DNA from 2 places in the Neorhizobium sp. DAR64862/K0K3 genome. Region 2 is predicted to be linked to the other one. Evidence: riboswitches for the same ligand, from Rfam matches in the RefSeq annotation. Region 2 holds a riboswitch; the other holds the start of a gene.

Region 1 (11,242 bases), on a different replicon from region 2:
AGCGTGATGTCGTTGGGTCCCCGCAACCAGCCGATCCGCACCACCGGATCGGCTGCCTGCACAGAGGGGGCGAACACGGCTGCGGCAGCGACGAGGGTGACAGCGGCAAGGAGAATACGCTTGGTGATCATGGCTTAGTCCGATCTGCTATTTGGGTACGGAAGTCAGTCTTGCGTGGGAAGGACGCCGAGCTCCTCCAGAAGCGCCGCTTCGATACGGCCTGTTCTGGGGTCGTCGCGGCGGCGGGGGCGGTCGATATCGACCTTGATTTCGAGCACTAAACGTCCCTGGTCGAGCACCAGGATACGGTCGGCAAGGGCGACGGCTTCCCAGACATCATGGGTGACGAGCAGCACGGCCGGGCAATGCTTGCGCCACAACGCGAGGACGAGCTCATGCATTCGCAACCGGGTCAGCGCGTCGAGGGAGGCAAACGGTTCGTCCAGCAGCAGCAGTTGAGGTTCGCGGACCAGCGCCCGCGCAAGCGCCGATCGCTGCGCCTCGCCGCCCGACAGCGTCAGCGGCCAGGCATCGAGCCGGTGCGACAGGCCGACTTCCTCCAGTGCCTGGGTCGCCAGCGCTCGCGCATCCGGGTGGAGCAGACCGAGCGCGACGTTGTCGATGACGCTTTTCCACGGCAGCAGGCGCGGTTCCTGGAAAACCACTGAACGGCGGGTGGTCAGCTGAAGCTTTTCGGCTGGAGAGGTATCGAGCCCTGCCAGAATGCGCAGCAGCGTGGTTTTTCCGGAACCACTGCGGCCGAGCAGGGCGACGAATTCGCCGGGCGCCATGGCGAGGTCGATGCCGTCGAGAACGGCCGCGCCGCCAAACGAGCGGGTGAGTTGCCTGATGTCGACGAGGGGGATCAACCGAACACCACCGGACGCCAGCGCAGCGCATAAGCCTCGATCATGCGTACGAGACCATCGGTCAGCAGGCCTAAGATGGCGTAGACTAGAAGGCAGACGACGATGACATCTGTCTGCATAAAGTCGCGGGCATAGGAAATCGTGTATCCGATACCACTGGAGGCATTGATCTGTTCGCCGACGACGAGGCTGAGCCAGGCGACGCTGAGGCCGTATCGGACGCCCACGAGCAGCGAGGGCAGGGCGCCAGGAATGACGATATGGCGAATGATGCTTGTCGTGCCGAGGTCCATCATCTGCCCCGCCTCGATCAGCTTCCTGTCAATGCCGCGAATGCCGCCATAAAGGGTGAGATAGATCGGAAAGATGGCGCCGAAGGCGACGAGCCCGATCTTCGGCATCTCGCCGATTCCGAACCAGAGGATGAACAGCGGCAGAAGACCCAGGAACGGCATGGCCTTCAGCATCTGGATCGGTGGGTCGATGATCGTTTCTCCAAGACGCGACAGACCGGAGATCAGCGCCAGAACAATCCCGGCGACGAGCGCTATCGAAAAGCCGGCAAGCACCCGCAGGGACGATACGATCAGACCGCTGATCAGTTCGCCGGACGCGATGAGGCGTCCGGCCGTTGCGATGATGTTGCTCGGTCCGGCAAGAATGCGCGGCGACAGCAGTCCCGTCATGCTGGCGATCTGCCAGATGACGAGGAGGGCAACCGGCGAGGCCAGTCGCGACGCGAATTGCGTCATGCGTCCGGCCCTCGCAGGCCCCGCGATTCCCAAGCTCATGCCGGCCACCACCTGTGGAAGTGGTGGACCGGACCATGCCCGCCGCCGATCGAAAGGGCTTTTCCGGCGATGAGAGCGTCCTGGAGGTACGTCTTCGCCGCTCCCACGGCCTCGTGCAGCGTCAGGCCGCGGGCGAGGCCGGCGGTGATGGCTGCGGCAAGCGTGCAGCCCGTGCCATGGTCGTTTTTCGTATCGACACGGGGGGCCGAGAACTCCGTCACGCCTGACTGGTCGAAGAGGAGATCGATGCTGTCGCGGCCGGTTCCATGCCCTCCCTTGATCAGCACGGCGCTGGCCCCGGCGTTCAGGATCACCTCCGCCTGACGGATCATATCCGACCGCGTTTCGGCAACGGGCATGCCGGTCAGCAGTGCAGCTTCAGGCAGGTTCGGCGTCACGATCGTCGCTTTCGGAACGAGGCTGGCAATCAGGGCGGAGATTGCATCCTTGCGCAGCAGCCGGTCTCCAGAGGTCGCGACCATGACGGGATCGAGGACGACGGGACCGCGATAGTCCGCCAGACCCTCGGCAACCGCGAGGATTGTTTCGCAGCGGGACACCATGCCGATCTTGATCGCATGCACCCCGATATCGGCAAGCACTGCGCGCATCTGCTCCCGGATCATTGTCGGCGAGATGTCCTCGACGGCGCTTACGCCCCGCGTGTTCTGGGCGGTCACCGCCGTGATGACGCTGGTGGCGAAGACGTCGAGGGCGGAGAATGTCTTGATATCGGCCTGAATGCCGGCGCCGCCACCGCTGTCGGAACCGGCAATCGTCATGGCAACTGATGTCATTGCTTACCCTCGCTCAAGGCATCATCGACAAGGCGCCGAAAACTGCGGCAGGCGTCTGCAGGGTCCGGTGCCCGGAAGATTGCCGAAATGACCGCGACACCGTCAGCACCGGCGTCGATGACGCTTCGCACCTGCTCCAGCCCGATGCCCGCGATGGCGCCGACCGGGAGGGTCGGATCTAGTTGTCGCAACCGCTCCCGCAGATCCCGAAAGCCCTCAAAGCCGACCGGAGGATCGGGGTTCTGTTTCGACAGGGTCTCGAACACTCCGCCGACACAGGCATAGCTGGCCTGCGCTCGTCCGGCGCGTTCCGCATCGGCACGTGTCTTGACGGTGAGACCGATGATGGCGTCGGGGCCGAGCAGCCGCCGTGCAGTCCCCGCATCCATGTCGTCAGCACCCAGATGCACGCCGTCAGCGCCTGAAGCGAGCGCCACATCGACACGGTCGTTGACCACCAGCGGCACGCCGGTGCCTTCGAGGGCAGCCTTGATGCTTATCGCCATGTCGATCATCTGCCGGGTGGAGGCGGTCTTGTCGCGGTACTGGATCAGCGTCGCGCCGTTTCGAGCGGCGATTGCTGCGAGATCCACGAGATCGCCGATATCGGAAAGACCGGCATCGACGATCGGGTTCAGTCGGTAGTCAAGTTTCATGGTCGATCCTTCCGTGCAAACTGAGCTCTTCGGCCGTGAGCGCTGACAGCGCATCCAGGAAAGCAACGGCGAAACTGCCGGGGCCGCGCGCGTGCTCGGCGGCCTGTTCGGCTGCAACACCGGTCGTCGCCAAGGCCGCAGCGGCCGCAGCCAGTGCATCCGGTTCGATGGCAAGAAAGGCAGCGATGATGCCGCCTGAAAGGCACCCGGTCCCGGTGACATCCGCCATCCATCTATGGCCGTTGCGGACAGTGACGGTGCGTGTGCCATCGGTCAGCCGGTCGTGAGCACCGGTCTCGATTGTCAGTTTTTCGCCTATGTCTCCGAACAGCGCCATCTCTGCGCTATTGCCGCGAAGGGCCGTCGGCCCGCGGGCGATCAATGTCTTTGCAAACTCAAGCCGGACCGGGGAATAATCGCTATGCACGGGATCGAGGATCCATGGTTTCCCCTGATCAATTGCAACATCGACGGCCAGGTCGATGACCTTGCGACGGTCTGCATCCAGTGTACCGAGATTGACGACGAGGACATCCGCTTTCGAGACGAAACCGACGATTTCATCCGGGGAGGAGCTCATCGACGGAATGGCGCCGATCGCGGTGAGACCATCGGCGACGAATTTCTGCACCACCGTGTTCATCAGACAATGGACGCGTGGGCGCCGGGCCCGCACACGTGCCAGGCGATCGCCGGCCTGTTGCGGCGTCGGGGAATTGTTCATTGTCATCACCGGATTTCGATCGCTAGATCTTCGACCGGCGGCGCCTGCGGAATGAGGCCGCTCGCGGCCATGAACTCACCGAAGCGCTGGTAGCGACCCCGATCCAGCGCTGCAGGCCGTTTGGCGAAACGCGGCAGCGTGTCGGTGAACGCCTGACGATTGAGCGGGTCGTCGAGGTTGGGATAGGTCTTGATGAACAGTTTCCAGGCATCATCGGGGTGATTGGTCAGGAAGATTGCAGCCTTCTCGACGGCTTCGAGAAAGCGGGGCAGGCGAGGATCTGTCGCCAGCCCGTCGCGCGTGATGAAGATCAGCTCGTCATAAACGGGGACGCCGTGTTCTTCCGGAAAGAAGGAACGGCCCTCGTGCCCTTCGATCCGCATCTGCGTCAGTTCGAAGTTTCTGAAGCCGCCGAGCGTGGCGTCGACCTTGCCGCCGATCAGCGATGGCGAGAGGGCGAAATTGACGTTGATCAGTTCGACCTCGGTAAGTGCAACGCCTTCTCCCTCGAGCATGCGCTTCAGCATCGCGTCTTCGAAACCCGTGACGGAAAAGCCGACCTTCTTGCCGCGCAGGTCCTTGAGGCTCTTGATCGGGCCATCGGCGAGAACCGTCACCGTATTCAAGGGCGTTTCGACGAGGGTACCGATTCGCTTGAGCGGCAGGCCGGCTGCACGATCGAGATAGAGGTTCGGTTGGTAGTGGATGCCGATATCGGCCTGGCCGGCGGCAACGAGGCGAGGCACCGTCGACGGGTCGGCGGGAGGCACCAGCTCGACATCGAGGCCGGCGTCTTCGAAATAGCCGTTCTGGGCGGCAATCACGAGCGGCGCATGGTCCGGGTTCACGAACCATTCAAGCATGACGGTGAGCTTTTCTGCCGCCTGGGTGGCGGACGCAGTCATGCTCACGGATAGGGCAATGGCAAAGGCCAGAAACATGCGTTTCATGGGTGGTCGTCTCTCCTCACGATGATAACTGTGTCTGTGGTTCGGTCTCGATTGCCCAATGGGGGCGTCCCTTTACGAGACGGTCGAAACCGAGGCGCAGCGCGACGCTGGTCAGGGCCAGGATGGTCATGGCTGCGAACACGGTGTCGGTCTGCATGCGGGCGTTCGCCTGAACCATGACGAAGCCGAGCCCGGCTGAAGCCCCGACCCATTCGCCGATCACGGCACCCAGCGGCGCGAGCGGCACGGCGACGCGCAGACCGGACACGAGCGCCGGCAGCGCAAGCGGTGTTCTGAGCCTCACAAGGATCTGCCAGGGCGTCGCTCTTGTCAGCGCGGCGGCTTCCAGGATCGCCGGTTCCGTCCGCCTCAGGCCATCTGCGAAGGCGGAGGCGACCGGGAAGAAGATGACGAGCGTCGTCATCATCACTTTCGACGCCATGCCGAAACCGAGCCAGAGCACCAGGATGGGTGCCAGCACGAAGACCGGAAAGGTCTGCAGGATAAGAATGATCGGCCAGACAAGCCTGCCGGTGCGCGGGAATGCCACAACGAGAAACGCGACCGCCGCACCGAAGATGCTGCCGGCGACGAGACCTGCAAAAATCTCGGTGATGGTGACAGCGGTATGATGAGCGAGGAAGCTGCTCTGACGCACCAATGCCTGCACCACCGCGAGCGGTGACGGCAAAAAATAGTGTGGCGGCGAAAAGACCTGAACGGCTATCTGCCAGCCTACCAGCAGCAGAAAAAGCCCGAGGGCTGCGAACCGGGATTGCATGTCAGTGCCGCGGCGTGAAACCGTCGAACCGCATTCGTCCTATTCGGGAATTTCTCGAGAGCGTAAGCATGGCTGATCTCCTGACCTTGACATCATGGAGATCCAGGCGAGCGGAGAATAAGAAAGAGGTGCGGTATTGCGCCGTTTCCGTTCCTACGCCGGTATGACCCGGATCAGGTTCAAGGGTCCGGCTCACCGCCATCTCAGCACCGTTCGATGCTCCCCTCGGAATGACGCTAAGGTTGGACAAAGAAACGGCCTTTGTCAATCGCTTGCGATCGCTGTCCGGCAGAGCCTGCGCGGCGAGCTGACAAAAATTTTATTGTATGTCATCCGCCTCCCGGAAACCCGGGGCCCGTCCGCTGGTTATGTCTTCGCAACTTAGGAGGAGCAACCATGACCGATAGAGAACAGGAACAGCGCGAACGGGCCTACAGACTGTGGGAGGAAGAAGGCCGTCCTGAAGGGTCCCATGACGATCACTGGAAGCGTTCCGAGCATCCAGCCGACATGTCGGATCAGGAAAGCGACGATGTAACCAAGGTCAACCAGCAGGCTGATGCCGCGTTTGGTGGAGAGAACGATGCAGCGGCCGACGATGCCGCCACAATCCGGCCTCCGTCGTCAGTCGCGCCGGACTGACGACGACCAGCGGCAGTCTGGATAGGTATCAGACCTGCCCTGCACGAAAGGGCTTGGCACAACACCTCGAAATATCGGCTGCCGATAGTTCGGCCGTCGACACACTTCAGCCGTCGCGAACACCGTTCGTCCGGTCCACTTTATGCGTCGTCGGGGGATCGAGAACCTGACCGAAACACACGACGGCCACCCGTTTTCCGGTGGCTTTCGCCAGATACATATAGTCGTCAGCGCGTTTGACATAAGTTTGCGGCGTGTCTTCGGCCTTTAGGAACGTAACGCCGACCGCGGCACCCGTGAATGTCACCTGGCCATCGATGGGGATCGGCTTGAACACCCTTTCCATCGTTTCCTGAATATGGGTCTGCATATCGCCCGCAAACTTGCGATCCATGTCGAGAAGAATAGCAAACTCGTCTCCTCCGACCCTGGCGATGAAATCCGTCGCTCGGAAACTTTCGCGAAGTCTCGCCGAGATCGTTCGCAGGACTTCGTCGCCTGCGGAATGCCCCAGACTGTCGTTGACGATCTTGAAGCCGTTGAGATCGATGTAGGCGATGGCGAGCTTTCTGTCATTGAGCAGGTTGCGGGCAACCTCTCCGGCAACAACCTCATCAAAACAGGCTCGGTTTGGGAGTCCTGACAGGGCATCGGTCTGCGCGGAGGTTTTCAGAGCGCTTTCGATAGCGCGCTGCTGCCTGACACGGGCAGACACATCGACAATGACCTCCACATCGAATGAAACGCCATCGACGATCGTGCGTTGCGCAGAAATCAGGGTTGGGATGATCGTACCATCCGAATGAGCAATCTCAACATCTTCGAGCTCGTAGGCGCCGTCCTCGCGCAACAGCCGGTGCCGTCTGTCGCGGGCGGGATTGTCGATCGCGGCACCCTCGGAAATCAGCTTCTTTCCGTTGATCTCGTCCCATTTCAGGCCGGTGAGCTTCAGATAGGCATCGTTGACTTTGACGTAGCTCGAGGTTTTCGTGTCGCTCGTCGTGATGGCCATGGCAATGGGCGCGGACTCAAACATCCTCATCAGCATCGAGATCAAGTGTTGCGTCGGCAGGACATCAGCCTGGTCCGGATCATGCCAGACATGAGGAGCCTTCACGGATACTTTCCCGTCCAGCGGGACCTCCGTGGGCACGATCTCGGTGATGGTGCCGTACCATTTCACGATCTTGCCGGTCGCATCGCGATGAGGCTTTGCTCGACTGACCATCCATCGCCAGCTGTCGTCGTGCAGACGCATGCGAAACCTGGTTTCAAAGGGGTCGCCGGATGGCAGCCATCCAAGCCATTCCCGTCGAACCCGCAAACTGTCGTCCGGATGCATCCGACCGTACCAGTCCGCGATCCGGTCACGCATCCTGGACATCGTCGGGTCTGGCGTTGGCCCCATGAAATTGACAATGCCTTCGGCATCGCTCGACCAGGGAATGTTGGGGCTGAGTTCGATCGACCATCGTGCGTGGTCTTCCGTCTCGGTCAGCGCCTTTTCCATCGACTTGTGACCGGTAACATCGATCGCCGTGACCGAAATGCCGATCGGCTCGCCGGCGTCGTCATCGACCCGCTGGTTCACCACGAGGAGAATGTTCTCACTTCCGGGCGGACGATATTCGTCCACAATCAAAGGCTCGCCCGCAAGGACTCGCTGAAGATCTTTGGTGACCCGGCGCGCCTCTCGTGCCGGCATGAAACTGTGAACGGTGAGCCCGATCATCTGCTCGGGCGTTAATCCCAGCATTGCAGCGAACCGATTGTTTACACTGACATGGCGCAAGTCTGAATCGAGAAAGCAGAGACCGACCGGTGCCGCCTCATAGAGCGTTTCCAGTTGATGGACCCGCTGGAACAGCGAGCCGGTTCCGCGGCGTTCCGTGAGTGGCTTCTGCTTGCTGACAGCGAGAAGCCGTTCTGTCGCATCACCGTCGACAGGTCTGCCAAACAGCCACCCCTGTCCAACGTCGCAACCAAGACGCTTCAGCATTTCTGCTTGTTCTTCGGTTTCAACGCCTTCGGCAACAACCGTCATGCCAAGGCTTTGCCCCAGCCCAATGACCGAGGCGACGATTTTCCGGCTGCCGCTGTCATGCTGCATGGAGCGCACGAAGCTTGTGTCGATCTTCAGTTTGTCGAAGGGGAACGCGTGAAGCCGCGTCAGGCTGGCAAAGCCGGTCCCGAAGTCGTCGAGGGAGATGCCCATGCCGGCAGACTTGAGCGATGCAATGTTTTCCCGGACGACTGTATCGTCATCGAGCAGTGCGCTTTCCGTCATTTCGATATGGATCCGGTTCATCGGAAACCCGGTTTCCGAGATTATCGAAGCCAGAAAGTGGAAGAGGTCTGGGTCCTGAAACTGCGTCGGCGACAGGTTGATCGCGAGGACAAAGTCTCCCCTCCAGCTTGCAGCTTTGCGACAGGCATCCTGGACGATCTTTTGCGTCAAAGCGCCAATCAGATTGCTGGTTTCTGCGAACGGAATGAAATCTGAAGGTGCGATGGCACCTGCTTCAGAATCGGTCCAACGCGCAAGAACCTCAAAGCCGATGATCGCACCGCTCTGCAGATCGACAAGCGGCTGAAATGCCGGCCAGATCGCATCGGTTGAGAGGGCTTCGGAAAGTCGTCGCTTCGACAAAATGCTGTCCTTGGCGGACGCGGGTCCTTTCGTCAAAACCTGCTGTGCAGATTTCCGATTTGCCGGACCGATTTGTCGACCAGAGATCATGGCACTTTCCACACTTGCGGAAAAGCAATGTCAGAGACCGCTTAAGAATAGATTAGCATGGCTTAATTTAAGAACCGATGCGTATCTGTCGGCACCTACGTTGGTTCGATGGCCGCCATGAGCTATGACTCCGCTCGTGAGACTACAGGAGCGCGCTGCGGATCTTGCTGATGGCGACGTCGGGATCCGAGCCATAGGGAATGAGCCCCTTCAACCGGCCATCCGCACCGATCAGGAACAGATCCATCGTGTGGCTCATGGAATAACCGCCACTCTTGTTCGGCTTCTTTTCCGCAAATGCGCGCCATCCGGCGACCACCCGCCGGATCTCTTCAGGCGTTCCGGTCACCCCCGTGATCCGGTCGGAAAACGCGGTGACATAGCCGTTCATAATGTCAGGAGTGTCCCGTTCCGGATCGACCGTGAACAGGTAGCTTTTGATCGGCAGGCCATCTTCACCCAGTTCCTTGAGGTATCCAGCAACTTCATAAAGCGTCGTCGGGCAGGCTTCCGGGCAATGCGTGTAGCCGAAATAGACCAGTGACGGGTTGCCCTTGAAGATCGACTGATCGATTGCTTCTCCCCGATCGTTGATCAGAGAAAACGCGGTATTGAATGTGGTGTTTCTTGGCTCATCCTTGAACGTGAAGAAGAGGATTCCGACGAGGACAGTGATGAAAATTGCCGAGATCGTTGTGGCAACCAGCATGAACGGGTTCTTCGTCATCAGTCGTGACCTCCGTGTGCGGCATGAGGCTTCTGCGCGCCGGCAAACGGTCCGACGGCAAACTCGACCTCGATCGGCCCGGCCTTTTCGAAGATCAGCGTGACCGCCAGCGTCTCGCCCTCCTTGAAAGGTCTAGAGACATTCGTGAACATGAGATGATAGCCACCGGGTTCCAGCTTGACGGTAGACTTGGCCGGCACGGGGATGCCCTTGTCCAGTTCCCGCATTTCCATCACGGCGCCGGTCATCTTCATCTCGTGGATCTGGACTTCTTCGGCACGATCCGACTTTGCTCCGACAAGCCGATCGGCCGCGCCGGCGTTGTTGATCGTCAGGTAACCCCCTCCGACCTTTGCCACCGGCAGCATGGCGCGGGAATAGGCGGATTCGATCGTGATATCGCCGGTCCCGGGTGCATGCATGTGCTGGGAAGATGCGGTGCTGGGCAGCATCAATGCCACGGCCGCTACAAGAAATTTCGCTCGGATTGTCGACATGGGTATTCGCCTTTGACGTAGCAGAATTGGTTTTGCTTTCTCATCAGCTACGAACAGGAGGCCCTCTGGCCGAGGTGCCAGTCAGCAGGACGAACCGAGGAGGGCTCTCGTCGGTTCCGGAATGGGCGTGAACGATCTCGCGCAGGATCGGCGCACCCAACGTATCTGTCGGCAGTGGCAGTATTGATGCCGTCACATGCCGGCAGCCGTCGCAGGAGATCTTGCTTTCACCTTTATGGTGCTGCGTTTTCCCGGCTTTTGAGGGAAGGCAAAGAACAGGCAGACTTCCGTCCGGGAGGATGTAGGACGCAATCGCGATGGTCTCGATCGAGCGCGCATTGGCGGTCGGATGGGAATTGGCAAATCCGAGCAACAGAAACGCAAGGCTGCAGAGAATGCGCAACCCTACCTGTCTAATCTGCCCAAAACGCCGGATCATCTCGCCTATCAGCTCATCGTGCAGCCCAAGCTCATAATGAGTTACGGCAACCCATGCAATGAGTTGCAACCACAAGGACATTGTGACGCAGGTGAGCCGAGCGGGCAGACGACCCTCCCGATCACGTGCAGCGCTGAATCGGCGTTAGAGGCTCACGCCGCTTTCCCGGTCGAAGACGTAGACAAGGTTTTTGTCGATGCCGGCGCGAAACTGAGTCCCGTGTCGGACAGGATGATCTCCGTCGACGATCGCTGTCATCTGCTGACCGGCAAATTCGAACAGGACGTGTGTTTGCGCGCCCGTGGGTTCGACGAGCAGCGTTTCGCCACCGATATTGTCGCCACCGGCCGTCAGGTGTTCCGGGCGGAGCCCAAGCTTGACGCTCTGGCCGCGACGGACCTTGCGCAGCGGCGAAATGTCGATTGCGGATCCTTCCGCCAGACGAACGACCGGCCTGTCGTTTTCGCCGTCGATCGTGCCGTCGAGAAGGTTCATCGCGGGTGAGCCGATGAAGCCCGCGACGAAGAGGTTGGCGGGTGTCCGGTAGAGCTCCATCGGCGTGCCGACCTGCTCGATGCGGCCGGCGTTGAGAACGACGATCCGGTCGGCAAGGGTCATCGCCTCGATCT
Region 2 (11,242 bases):
GAGCTGCCCTGCAGGTGGAGCCCGGCGACCGCATCTCTCTTGTCGGCCGCAACGGGTCGGGCAAATCGACGCTGATGAAGATCGCCGCCGGCATGGTGGAAGCGCAGTCGGGCGAGGTTTTCCGGCACCCCAATGCGACGATCCGCTATCTCGAACAGGCGCCGGATTTCGCTGGTTACAAAACCGTGCAGGCCTATGCGGAAGCGGGGCTTGGACCGGGCGACGACCCCTATCGCGTCACCTATCTCCTGGAGCATCTCGGCCTGACAGGAGAGGAAGATCCGGTCAGGCTTTCGGGCGGAGAAGCCCGACGTGCAGCACTTGTCCGCGTCATGGCACCGGAACCGGATATCCTGATGCTGGACGAGCCGACCAACCATCTCGATCTTCCGACCATCGAATGGCTGGAAGACGAGCTGCGCAAGACCCGCAGCGCGCTCGTCGTCATCAGCCATGACCGTCGCTTTCTCGAAAAGGTCTCCAACGCCACCGTCTGGCTCGACCGCGGTACGTCCCGCCGCCTGTCGCGCGGTTTCGGCCATTTCGAAGCCTGGCGCGATCAGGTTCTCGAAGAGGAAGAGATCGAGCAGCACAAGCTCGGCAAGGCGATCGAACGCGAAGAACACTGGATGCGCTACGGCGTGACCGCAAGGCGCAAGCGCAACATGCGCCGCGTCGGCGAACTGCAGGCCATGCGTGCCGACTACCGTGGCCACAAGGGACCGCAGGGCTCCGTCCAGGCCTCCGTCGCCGAAGGTCGCGAGTCCGGCAAGTTGGTGGTGGAAGCGGAAAACATCACCAAGACCTTTGACAAGCCGATCGTCGCGCCATTCTCGATCCGCATCCATCGCGGCGACCGGATCGGCCTGGTCGGCCCGAATGGTGCTGGCAAGACGACGCTGCTGAAGATGCTGACGGGCCAGCTCGCCCCCGACGGCGGCTGGATCAAGCTCGGCACCAATCTCGAGATTGCCACGCTCGACCAGAAGCGCGAGGACCTCGATCCCGCCGACACGCTGTCCCATTACTTGACAGACGGCCGCGGCGAAACGCTGCTGGTCAACGGCGAACAGCGGCATGTGGCGGGCTACATGAAAGACTTCCTGTTCCAGCCGGAACAGATCCGCACGCCGATCAAGAACCTCTCCGGTGGCGAGCGCGCGCGCCTGATGCTGGCCCGCATGCTGGCAAAGCCGTCGAACCTTCTGATCCTCGACGAACCGACCAACGACCTCGACATCGAGACGCTCGACCTGCTGCAGGAAATCGTCGCGGGCTATGCCGGCACCGTCATTCTCGTCAGCCATGACCGCGACTTTCTCGACCGCACCGTGACCTCGACGATCGCTCCGGTAGACCCGGATGCGCCGGACGGACGCTGGATCGAATATGCAGGCGGCTATACCGACATGCTGCAGCAGCGCAAAGGCATGGCCGACGAAAAGCGCCGCGCCGATAAGGCGGAAAAGGCGAAAACGGACAGCACTGCTCCGGCTGCGACCAAGACAAAGGGCAAGCTCTCCTTCAAGCAGAAGTTCGCGCTGGAAAACCTCCCCAAGGACATGGCCAAGGCGCAGGACGAGATCGCTACATCCGAACGGAAGATGGCCGATCCCAAACTCTTCGCCAAAGACCCGTCGGCGTTTTCAAAGCTCGCCGCAGAGACGGCAAAACTACGCGATCGTGTCGCCAAAATGGAAGAAGAATGGCTGGAGCTCGAGATGCTCCGAGAACAGATTGAAGGATAGTTAAAGAATTCCTATACTTAACAAATAAATATCCACCGTTTTATTTGTCGCGAGCCGGAACAAACATTCCCCGGTGACGTTCGGCATCCATCAAGTGGTCGAAATGCGTAGTGCGGTATGAATGCCGACATGCCGACCAGATGGAAACAAAACGGTTAGGAATGTCCAATGCTGACTAATGTGATGCGTCGTCGGCTGGCGAGTGATGCAATGGAACAGCGCGTTCTGATCGTCGAGGACGAATTCCTGATCGCGCTTGATGTTGCCGAGACTGTCGAGAGCATGGGTCTCAAGGTTGCAGGCTTTGCCAGCGCCCGCAAGCACGCCCTGTCGCTCGGTGCATACGCCGATATCGCGCTGGTCGACGTCAATCTCTCCGACGGCCGGACCGGTCCGGAAATCGGACGCGAACTCGCTGCCGAATACGGCCTGACGGTCATCTTCATGACGGCCAATCCGGAAGACGTGAAAGACGGCGTCGAGGGATCGCTCGGCGTTCTGACCAAGCCCGTCATGCCGCATGTGGTAGAGCAGACGATCGACTATGCGATCGCCAACCGTCTCGGCGGCATGGCGATCGTGCCGCGTGACCTCAAGATATTCCGCAACGACTCCCAGTCAGGCTACGCGCTCAACGCGTGAACCTTGTTGCCAAAGAACTACTAGCAAGAAAGCCGTCCGGCACCCCGGGCGGCTTTCTTGCTATCGCGACTGCTATCGCACGATGCCCCTCGGTCCTTGGCCATGAACGCAAGACGGCAGCGGTTCGACACCACTTGCCAGACAATTCCTTCACCGGTACATCTAGTCCCGCTCTAACGGGGTGCTGCGCGGTAAAGTGCGGCTGAGAGGCTTTCAGCCAACCCGCGGAACCTGATCCGGCTAACACCGGCGGAGGGATTAGACGGCTCACGCTCAGCGCCTATTCCCCTTGTAGATTGATTTTGAAGGAGGCGTTGATGCGCAAACTCTTGCTATCGCTCACCGTGGCTGCGGCCACCATCATCCTGTCGCCGGCCGCAAGGGCCGAGGACAAGGTGCTGACCATCTACACCTATGAAAGCTTCACCGCCGACTGGGGCCCCGGCCCCAAGGTGAAGGCGGCTTTCGAAAAGACCTGCGCCTGCAAGGTCGAATTCGTGGCTGTCGCCGATGGCGTCGCACTTCTGACCCGGCTGAAGCTGGAGGGTGAGACGACCAAGGCCGATATCGCGCTCGGGCTCGACACCAACCTGATTTCGGAGGCGAAGGCGACCGGCCTATTCGAACCGCATGGACTGCAGGCATCCTCCGGCAATGGCGGGATCAGCGTTCCCGGCAATTACGCCGACGATACGTTCCTGCCCTATGACTACGGTCATTTCGCCGTCGTCTACGACACGAAAACCATCAAGAACCCGCCGAAGAGCCTGAAGGAACTGGTGGAGGGCGATCCTTCGCAGAAGATCGCGATCGAAGATCCGCGCACCTCGACACCCGGCCTCGGCCTGCTTTTGTGGATGAAATCAGTCTATGGCGACAAGGCGCCGGAAGCCTGGGCAAAGCTGAAGGGCCGCATCCTGACCGTCACGCCCGGTTGGTCGGAAGCCTACGGCCTGTTTACCAAAGGCGAAGTGCCGATGGTGCTGTCCTATACGACCTCGCCTGCCTATCACATGGTGGAGGAGAACGAGAACCGTTACCAGGCGGCCGCGTTTTCCGAGGGCCATTACGTGCAGATCGAAGTGGCCGGCATGCTGAAGGGCGCCCGTGACAAGGATCTCGCCCGTGACTTCCTCAAATTCATGGTGTCGCAGGGTTTTCAGGACGTGATCCCCACTACCAACTGGATGATGCCGGTGACGAAGACGTCGCAGCCGCTGCCCGACGCTTTCGGCAAGCTGGTCATGCCGGAAAAGACACTCCTGATGGGATCCGACGAAGTCGCGAAGAACCGCCAGGCATGGATCGACGAATGGCTGAACGCCATGAGCATGAACTGATCGGCTGAACCGGGCATGCTGCTGACCGCTGCCGAGCGAAGACGGGGGATTTCCGGAGGGGTGCTGAGCCTCGTCGCGATCGCGCTTTTCGTCGGCATCGCGGTCTCGGCCCTGCTGCTCTGGGATGCCCCTGAAACGCAGGGGCAATTGTTCACGGCCTATACCGGCCGCATCCTGCAGTTCACGCTGTGGCAGGCGGTGCTCTCGACCCTGTTCTCTGTGTGTCTGGCGCTTCCCGTAGCGCTGTCACTGGCAAGACGGCCGCATTTCATCGGCCGTATCTGGATCGTGCGGCTGATGGCGTTGCCGATGGGTCTGCCGGTTCTGATCGGTGCGCTGGGTCTGATCGGCATCTGGGGGCGCCAGGGCGCGGTCAATAGTTTCCTCTCGACATTGGGGCTTGAGCAGCCGATCAGCATTTACGGCCTGACCGGTATTCTCCTCGCCCATGTCTTCTTCAACCTGCCGCTGGCCGCCCGCCTGTTTCTCGTGGCGCTCGAGCGGCAGCCTGCGGAATACTGGCTGCTCTCCACCAGCCTCGGCATGAAGCCGTTGTCGATCTTCCGTTTCATCGAGGGGCCCGCTCTCATCCGGGTCGTGCCGGGCATTGCCGGGCTGATCTTCATGCTCTGCGCCACCAGTTTCACGCTGGTCCTGATTCTGGGCGGCGGGCCGGCGGCGACGACGCTGGAAGTGGCGATCTACCAGTCGCTGCGCTTCGATTTCGATCCGCCGCGTGCCATCGGACTGGCGGTGCTACAGATCGCCGTGACGGGCCTGATCCTCGCCGCTCTCGCGTTTCTCCCCGCCCCCGACGGCACACATGTAACTGCCGGCCGCGCCACCCGCCGCTTCGATGGACGCACATGGGGCGCAAGGCTGTGGGACGGCTCAACCATCCTCGCTGCGACCCTGTTCCTCATCCTGCCGCTCGCCTCGATCGTCATTGCTGGCATCAAGGCCGATCTCTGGCGGCTGGCCTCAAGCCCCGCCTTCCTCAACGCGGCCTATACAAGCCTGTCGATCGCGCTCTTGTCCGGGCTGCTGGCCGTCAGCGTTGCATTGGCGATCATCCATGCGCGCATTGCCATAAGAGACCTCCGCCATCCCGGCATCCCGGCGCGTGGACTGGCGGCGATGCTCGGCGCGACGTCGTCGCTGGTGCTGCTGGTGCCGCCGGTGGTGATCGGGACAGGATGGTTCCTGCTGCTTCGACCTTTCGGGGATGTCTCGCGCTTCGCCCCGGCACTGGTCGCTGCCATCAACATGCTGATGGCGCTGCCCTTCGTGATGCGGGTGCTGGAACCGGCAATCGAGGATCATCGGCGTCAGACGGCACGGCTGACAGCGAGCCTCGGCGTTTCAGGTTTTTCGAGACTGCGGCGGATCGACCTGCCCTTCCTGATCGGTCCAATCCTTACGGCACTGTCGTTTGCCATGGCGCTCTCGCTCGGCGACCTTGGTGCTGTGGCACTGTTCGGATCCTCGGAACTAACGACCCTGCCTTGGCTCGTCTACAGCAGACTATCCAGCTACCGGACCAACGACGCCGACGGGCTTGCCCTGCTTTTAGGCGTGATATGTCTGGCGCTGACGATCCTCGGAAGTCTGAGCCGCCGAAGGGAATACGATGGCTGACAGCATCCGCCTGGAAAAGATCGCGCTGCAACTCGGCAGCAAACGGTTCAGCTTCGATATTGCCATGACCGGCGGCGCGATTACTGCCGTGACCGGCCCCTCGGGTTCGGGCAAGTCGACACTGCTGAACCTCATCGCGGGCTTCGAGATACCTGAGTCCGGCCGCGTCCTGATCGCGGGCGAGGACGTGACCCACGCGCACCCGTCTCAGCGGCCGATTTCGCTGGTGTTCCAGGACAACAATCTGTTCGCCCATCTCGACCTCCTCACCAATATCGGTCTCGGCGTCGATCCGTCCCTGAAGCTTTCGCGTGAGGACAGGATGAGAATATCGCACTCACTCGACCGCGTCGGGCTTGCCGGCTTCGAGACGCGCAAACCGGGAACGCTGTCCGGCGGCGAGCGGCAACGCGCGGCCTTCGCGCGGGTACTGGTGCGAAAGAGGCCCGTTTTGCTGATGGACGAGCCGTTTGCGGCGCTTGATCCCGAACTCAGGGCTTCGATGGCATCGCTGCTTCTGGACCTGCACCGCGAAACCGGCAATACGGTGGTGATCGTCAGCCACGACCGCGCCGAGGTTCAAAAGCTTGCCGATGTGGTGGTCGCCGTCGACGATGGCACGATCGTGAACTCCGCCGCAAACACGGCTATTCCTTACGCCCGCTAGAGGCCAGTCGACGGAGCGTCGTCACGAATAGAGACAGGCGAAAACCAACGTTATCGCAGTGCCACAATTTGGTCTTGCGGCGATGTCATCGCCTTGGTTTATCAGAAGTCAATTGCAAACGCGCCGGCTGAACCTATCTCTTTTATCTGTGCATGCGATGCGAAAATCGGTACGAAGCGAAGGTGAACAGGACTGACGGTGCAGAAGACACGGATCAAAACACGCGAGGACGCGACACCCGGCAGGACCGGGCAGACCAGCGCACCGCGCAGTTGGAGACGCTTTGCCGTCGTGTTGCTCGCAGGTGCAGCACTCGCAGGCTGTCAGTCCGTGTTCGACCAGGCCTATACGCCGAACGTTTCTCCATCAGACTCGCCTCAGATCGTCGACGAAGTTCAAAAGAACGATCCGCGGGCGCAGATGGGTGCACGCGAGCATCCCCGCATCGTGGCAAGCTACGGCGGCGAATATCGTGACGCCAAGACCGAACGGCTGGTTGCCCGAATTGCCGGTGCGCTGACCGCCGTTTCGGAAAATCCGACGCAGTCCTTCCGGATCACCATTCTCAATTCCCCGGCGATCAATGCCTTCGCCCTGCCCGGCGGCTATCTCTATGTCACGCGTGGGCTTCTGGCGCTCGCCAACGACGCTTCTGAAGTCGCAGCCGTGCTGTCGCACGAGATGGGCCACGTGACCGCCAACCACGGCATCGAACGCCAGCGGCGCGAAGAAGCCGAAGTGATCGCCAGCCGGGTGGTCGCCGAAGTTCTCTCGAGCGACATCGCGGGCAAGCAGGCGCTTGCCCGCGGCAAGCTGCGGCTGGCAGCGTTTTCGCGCCAGCAGGAACTGCAGGCAGACGTGATCGGCGTGCGAATGCTCGGCGAAGCCGGCTACGACCCCTATGCCGCGGCCCGCTTCCTCGATTCGATGGCAGCCTATGCGCGCTACTCGGCGGTCGATCCCGACAGCGACCAGAGCCTGGACTTCCTGTCCAGCCACCCGAATTCCGCCCAACGCGTCGATCTGGCCCGCCGGCATGCCCGCAATTTCGGCCAGGAAGGCGTCGGCGACAAGGGTCGCGACTATTTCCTCGCCGGCATCGACGGGCTTCTCTATGGCGACAGCCCCCAGGAGGGTTATGTCCGCGGCCAGACCTTCCTGCACGGGGGCCTTGGAATACGCTTCGACGTTCCGCCGGACTTCCGCATCGACAACAAGGTGGAAGCGGTTCTCGCGACGGGACCGGGCGAAACCGCGATCCGTTTCGACGGCGTCGCCGCTGGCGACACCAGCAGCTTGCCCAACTATCTGACCAGCGGCTGGGTGGCAGGGCTTCAGCCGGAAACCGTGCGCGAGACAACCGTCAACGGCCTGCCGGCCGCGACCGCACGCGCCTCCGCCGAACGCTGGGATTTCGATGTGACCGTGATCAAGGTCAACGACCAGATCTTCCGGTTCCTGACGGCAGTTCCGAAGGGCAGTCCCGCACTCGACACGACCGCACAAATCCTGCGCAACAGCTTCCGCCGCATGACACAGCCTGAAATCGCGTCGCTGAAGCCGCTCCGCGTCCGCGTCGTAAGCGTTGGGCCGCAGGATACGATGGCATCGCTGTCAAGCCGGATGATGGGCACAGACCGCAAGCTGGACCTGTTCAAGCTGATCAACGCCATTCCGGTCGGCGCGACATTGTCGCCGGGCCAAAAAGTCAAAATCATTTCCGAATGAGGCTTGTATAAAAGCTTCAAAGCGCGAAGGCCGTTTCAAGGGCCTGCGCGCTTTGAAGCATCGTGTCGAGATGTCGCGACCGCCAGAGCGGCGCGGGCACAGTGTGTTTAGGACACAAGCGCCATCTGCGGATTTGCGGTGACGAGTGCCGACTTCAGCTTCTCGATCGCGCGGCTTTCGATCTGGCGCACACGCTCCTTGGAAATGCCGAGCTTGGCGCCAAGCGCTTCCAGCGTCGCACCGTCATCCGTCAGCCTGCGGGCGCGGATGATCATCTTTTCGCGGTCGTTGAGCTTTGTGAGGGCACCCTGCAGCCATTTCAGCCGACGCTCGCCATCGATCATGCCGGAGACCTGTTCGTCCGGCAGTGGTTCGCCGCTGGCCAGCATGTCGAGGCGTTCGCCACTGTCGGCATCACCGGAAATCGTTGGAGCCTGAAGCGACGAGTCATTGCCGGAGAGGCGGGCATCCATGGTCTGCACGTCGGAAACGCTAACGCCGAGTGCGACGGCAATTTCCTCATGGATGGCCTGAGCCGTGAGGTTGGAGTCGCCGCGGGCAAGTTTTGCGCGCAGGCGGCGCAGATTGAAGAACAGCGCCTTCTGGGCTGAACTCGTACCACCGCGAACGATCGACCAGTTGCGCAGGATATAGTCCTGCATGGAGGCACGGATCCACCAGCTGGCGTATGTGGAAAAGCGGACATCGCGGGCCGGTTCGAACCTTGCCGCAGCCTCGAGCAATCCCACATAACCTTCCTGAACGAGATCGCTCATGGGTAGACCGAACCCACGGAATTTCGACGCCATCGCGATGACGAGACGCATGTGGGCGAGTGCAATCTGGTTTCGAGCGCCCTGATCCTGGCGGTCTTTCCAACGGATTGCCAGATCACGCTCTTCCTCGCGGGCGAGATACGGAGCCGACATCGCTATCTTGATCATTGTGCGGTCTGCGGACATGGCTGTCATAGTGTTCTCCGTGGTGCCGTGATCGACAAAGGGCAGAACCAAAAAAAACGCTGAATTGCGGGATTACCGATATTCCAGCCTTGATTTTTGCGAATTTCTGCCGATGTCCCTCAAGTGTCTCGCGGAGGTCTTGGACCGGTTAGGCAATCGCCCCGCTATTGGTTAGGACGGAGAACACGCAGCACGATGCAGCATTAAATTCGCCGTTCCGGCGGGTTAACGCGCTTGTGTTGTAAAGGTTCCAACAAAAAACCCGGCACTAGGCCGGGTTTTTGGTGTTGTCTTTCAGAGACAAAATCAGGCTGCTTCTTCTTCCTGAGCTTCATCTTCCTCGACTGTCTTGCCGCGCTTGGGACCCTTGGCAAGGTTGACCTCGATCAGGCGAACAGCTTCCGTATCGGACATCTTGTTGACGGCGGCAATTTCGCGCGCCATGCGATCCAGCGCCGCTTCATACAGCTGACGCTCGGAATAAGACTGCTCGGGCTGGTTCTCGGCGCGGAAAAGATCGCGCACCACTTCTGCAATGGAAATCAGATCACCGGAATTGATCTTGGCATCATATTCCTGTGCGCGACGCGACCACATCGTGCGCTTCACGCGGGCCTTGCCCTGGACCACCTTCAGTGCACGTTCGACGAAATCCGTCTCGGAGAGCTTGCGCATGCCGATGCTCAAGGCCTTGGCGACCGGAACCTTCAGGCGCATTTTGTCCTTTTCAAAATCGATCACGAAAAGCTCGAGCTTCATGCCCGCGACTTCCTGTTCTTCGATAGAGGTGATCGTGCCGACGCCATGCGCAGGATAAACAATCGATTCACCAGTTCTAAAGCCCTGGCGTGCGGGAGAATTCTTTTTCAGTTGGGTCGTCATTCGATTCACAAACTCCCTTTGACTCACCCGTTTTATCGGGTCTGGGGAAACCGGGTCTGTCAGGCCCGGATGAGACGGGGGAAACCGTCGGGTCACTCCATACTGATCCGACAACGCGCGCAAAAACAGACCAACTCGCGAAACGGCGACGACAACATCAAAGTGTTGCAATGTCACGGGGAACGCGGGGAGCGATCTGTTTCTTTCGTGATGTTTTTCGGGCACGCGAGTGCCACCTTGTGGAACAGTGAGTAAGCTCTACCACAAAAAAGTGCGGAAATCAATAATTTGCTTTTATTCTTGCAAGCCGCGTGACAGTCGGACAGTGCCCAACCAAAAGACAGCTGATTCGAGCGGGTGACGGGCGCACCGTCACCATCCGGGTTTAATCGCCGGAACCTGGCTCTGCCGAGAAATACTTTTCATACTTGCCTTCTTCGCCGTCCATTTCCTTGGCCTCCGGAAGCGGATCCCGCTTCACGGTGATGTTCGGCCAGATCTGCGCGAAGTCGGAGTTCACCTTCAGCCACTTGTCGAGACCTGGTTCCGTGTCAGGCTTGATGGCCTCAGCCGGACATTCAGGCTCGCAGACGCCACAATCGATGCATTCGTCCGGGTGAATGACCAGAAAGTTCTCACCTTCGTAGAAGCAATCGACCGGGCATACTTCGACACAGTCTGTGTATTTGCAGCGGATGCAATTGTCTGTCACGACGAATGTCATGCGAAACTCCGAATATCGCAGATTGCGGCACGCTGCCGACGAAAGGTGTGGCAGGCGAAAAGCCGGCAGGCTTCAGCACTCAAGGAAGTCATGCTTTTCGAGTGTCACCTAATGCCTTTGCTGCAACTGCGCAAGAATAAACCGTGCGTAAAAACCGGGTCTTGAGGGCGGATTTTCTAAACCTAGTTTTCGCCCGCTTCGGGAAACAGGCGTTCGGTCTCCCGCCTTTCCTTCTTCGTCGGACGCCCGGAGCCCGGCAGGCGTTGCGCCTGCTCGAACGCCGTCAACTTCTGGCGTTCCTCCGGAGGCGGCGTCAGATCTTCGTAGAGAAGCCGCGCCTCTTCGAACGGTCCGCGCCGATCACCCCCGGACTTGACGACCAGAACGACATCGCGCCGTTCCAGCTTGATGTCGAGGCGGTCCCCGGTCTTGACCTGATAGCTTGGCTGAGACACCAGCGCGCCGTTGATCCGGATGCAGTTGGACTGGATCAGCGACTGCGCGATGGAGCGTGACTTTGCCATTCGCGCGAAAAAGAGCCACTTGTCGATGCGCTGTCGCGAACCTGCATGCAGCTCTTTTTCAACCATGCGCCTACTTCTTCATCTGCTCCTTGAGAGCAGCAAGCTTGGCAAAGGGCGAATCCGGATCGATCGGCTTTTCCTTGCGCGGTGGCTTGGCCTCAAAGCGAGCGGGCTGTGGTCCCTTGTTACGGTCCGGACGATCGTTACGATCTCCGCGCTCGGGACGATCGCCCCGGTTTTCAGGACGACGGTTGTTGTTGTCGCGGTTCGGACGACCACCGTCACGGCGCTCGCCATCCCGACGACCATCGCGGCGGCCTTCCTTGGGAGCGGCTTCGCCCTGGGGGCGGGCTTCCTGGGTGCGGCCTGCTGAGGCAGCACCGGCAT

The links. Region 2 has a riboswitch for thiamine pyrophosphate ahead of thiB (thiamine ABC transporter substrate binding subunit). Riboswitches for the same ligand answer to the same signal wherever they lie in the genome.
Region 1: it holds a riboswitch for thiamine pyrophosphate, as region 2 does, so the genes downstream of both, ACQY1L_RS19145 (ABC transporter permease) here and thiB (thiamine ABC transporter substrate binding subunit) in region 2, are expected to answer to the same signal.

The regions. Positions count from the first base shown of each region.
Region 1 is NZ_CP191450.1:492,696-503,937, forward strand. Features, by position in the region: gene ACQY1L_RS19110 (aliphatic sulfonate ABC transporter substrate-binding protein) at 1-131, opposite strand, end outside; gene ACQY1L_RS19115 (ABC transporter ATP-binding protein) at 165-869, opposite strand; gene ACQY1L_RS19120 (ABC transporter permease subunit) at 866-1,660, opposite strand; gene thiD (bifunctional hydroxymethylpyrimidine kinase/phosphomethylpyrimidine kinase) at 1,657-2,457, opposite strand; gene thiE (thiamine phosphate synthase) at 2,454-3,113, opposite strand; gene ACQY1L_RS19135 (hydroxyethylthiazole kinase) at 3,103-3,843, opposite strand; gene ACQY1L_RS19140 (ABC transporter substrate-binding protein) at 3,843-4,787, opposite strand; gene ACQY1L_RS19145 (ABC transporter permease) at 4,804-5,568, opposite strand; TPP riboswitch at 5,702-5,804, opposite strand; gene ACQY1L_RS19150 (DUF2934 domain-containing protein) at 5,965-6,210, shown strand; gene ACQY1L_RS19155 (EAL domain-containing protein) at 6,317-8,860, opposite strand; gene ACQY1L_RS19160 (SCO family protein) at 9,093-9,677, opposite strand; gene ACQY1L_RS19165 (copper chaperone PCu(A)C) at 9,677-10,174, opposite strand; gene ACQY1L_RS19170 (hypothetical protein) at 10,218-10,613, opposite strand; gene ACQY1L_RS19175 (ABC transporter ATP-binding protein) at 10,758-11,242, opposite strand, start outside.
Region 2 is NZ_CP191449.1:3,348,933-3,360,174, reverse strand. Features, by position in the region: gene ACQY1L_RS16180 (ABC-F family ATP-binding cassette domain-containing protein) at 1-1,748, shown strand, start outside; gene ACQY1L_RS16175 (response regulator) at 1,917-2,390, shown strand; TPP riboswitch at 2,558-2,665, shown strand; gene thiB (thiamine ABC transporter substrate binding subunit) at 2,693-3,730, shown strand; gene thiP (thiamine/thiamine pyrophosphate ABC transporter permease ThiP) at 3,746-5,368, shown strand; gene ACQY1L_RS16160 (ATP-binding cassette domain-containing protein) at 5,361-6,035, shown strand; gene ACQY1L_RS16155 (M48 family metalloprotease) at 6,234-7,763, shown strand; gene ACQY1L_RS16150 (RNA polymerase factor sigma-32) at 7,871-8,734, opposite strand; gene ACQY1L_RS16145 (CarD family transcriptional regulator) at 9,032-9,607, opposite strand; gene fdxA (ferredoxin FdxA) at 9,993-10,331, opposite strand; gene ACQY1L_RS16135 (RNA-binding S4 domain-containing protein) at 10,514-10,921, opposite strand; gene ACQY1L_RS16130 (helicase-related protein) at 10,926-11,242, opposite strand, start outside.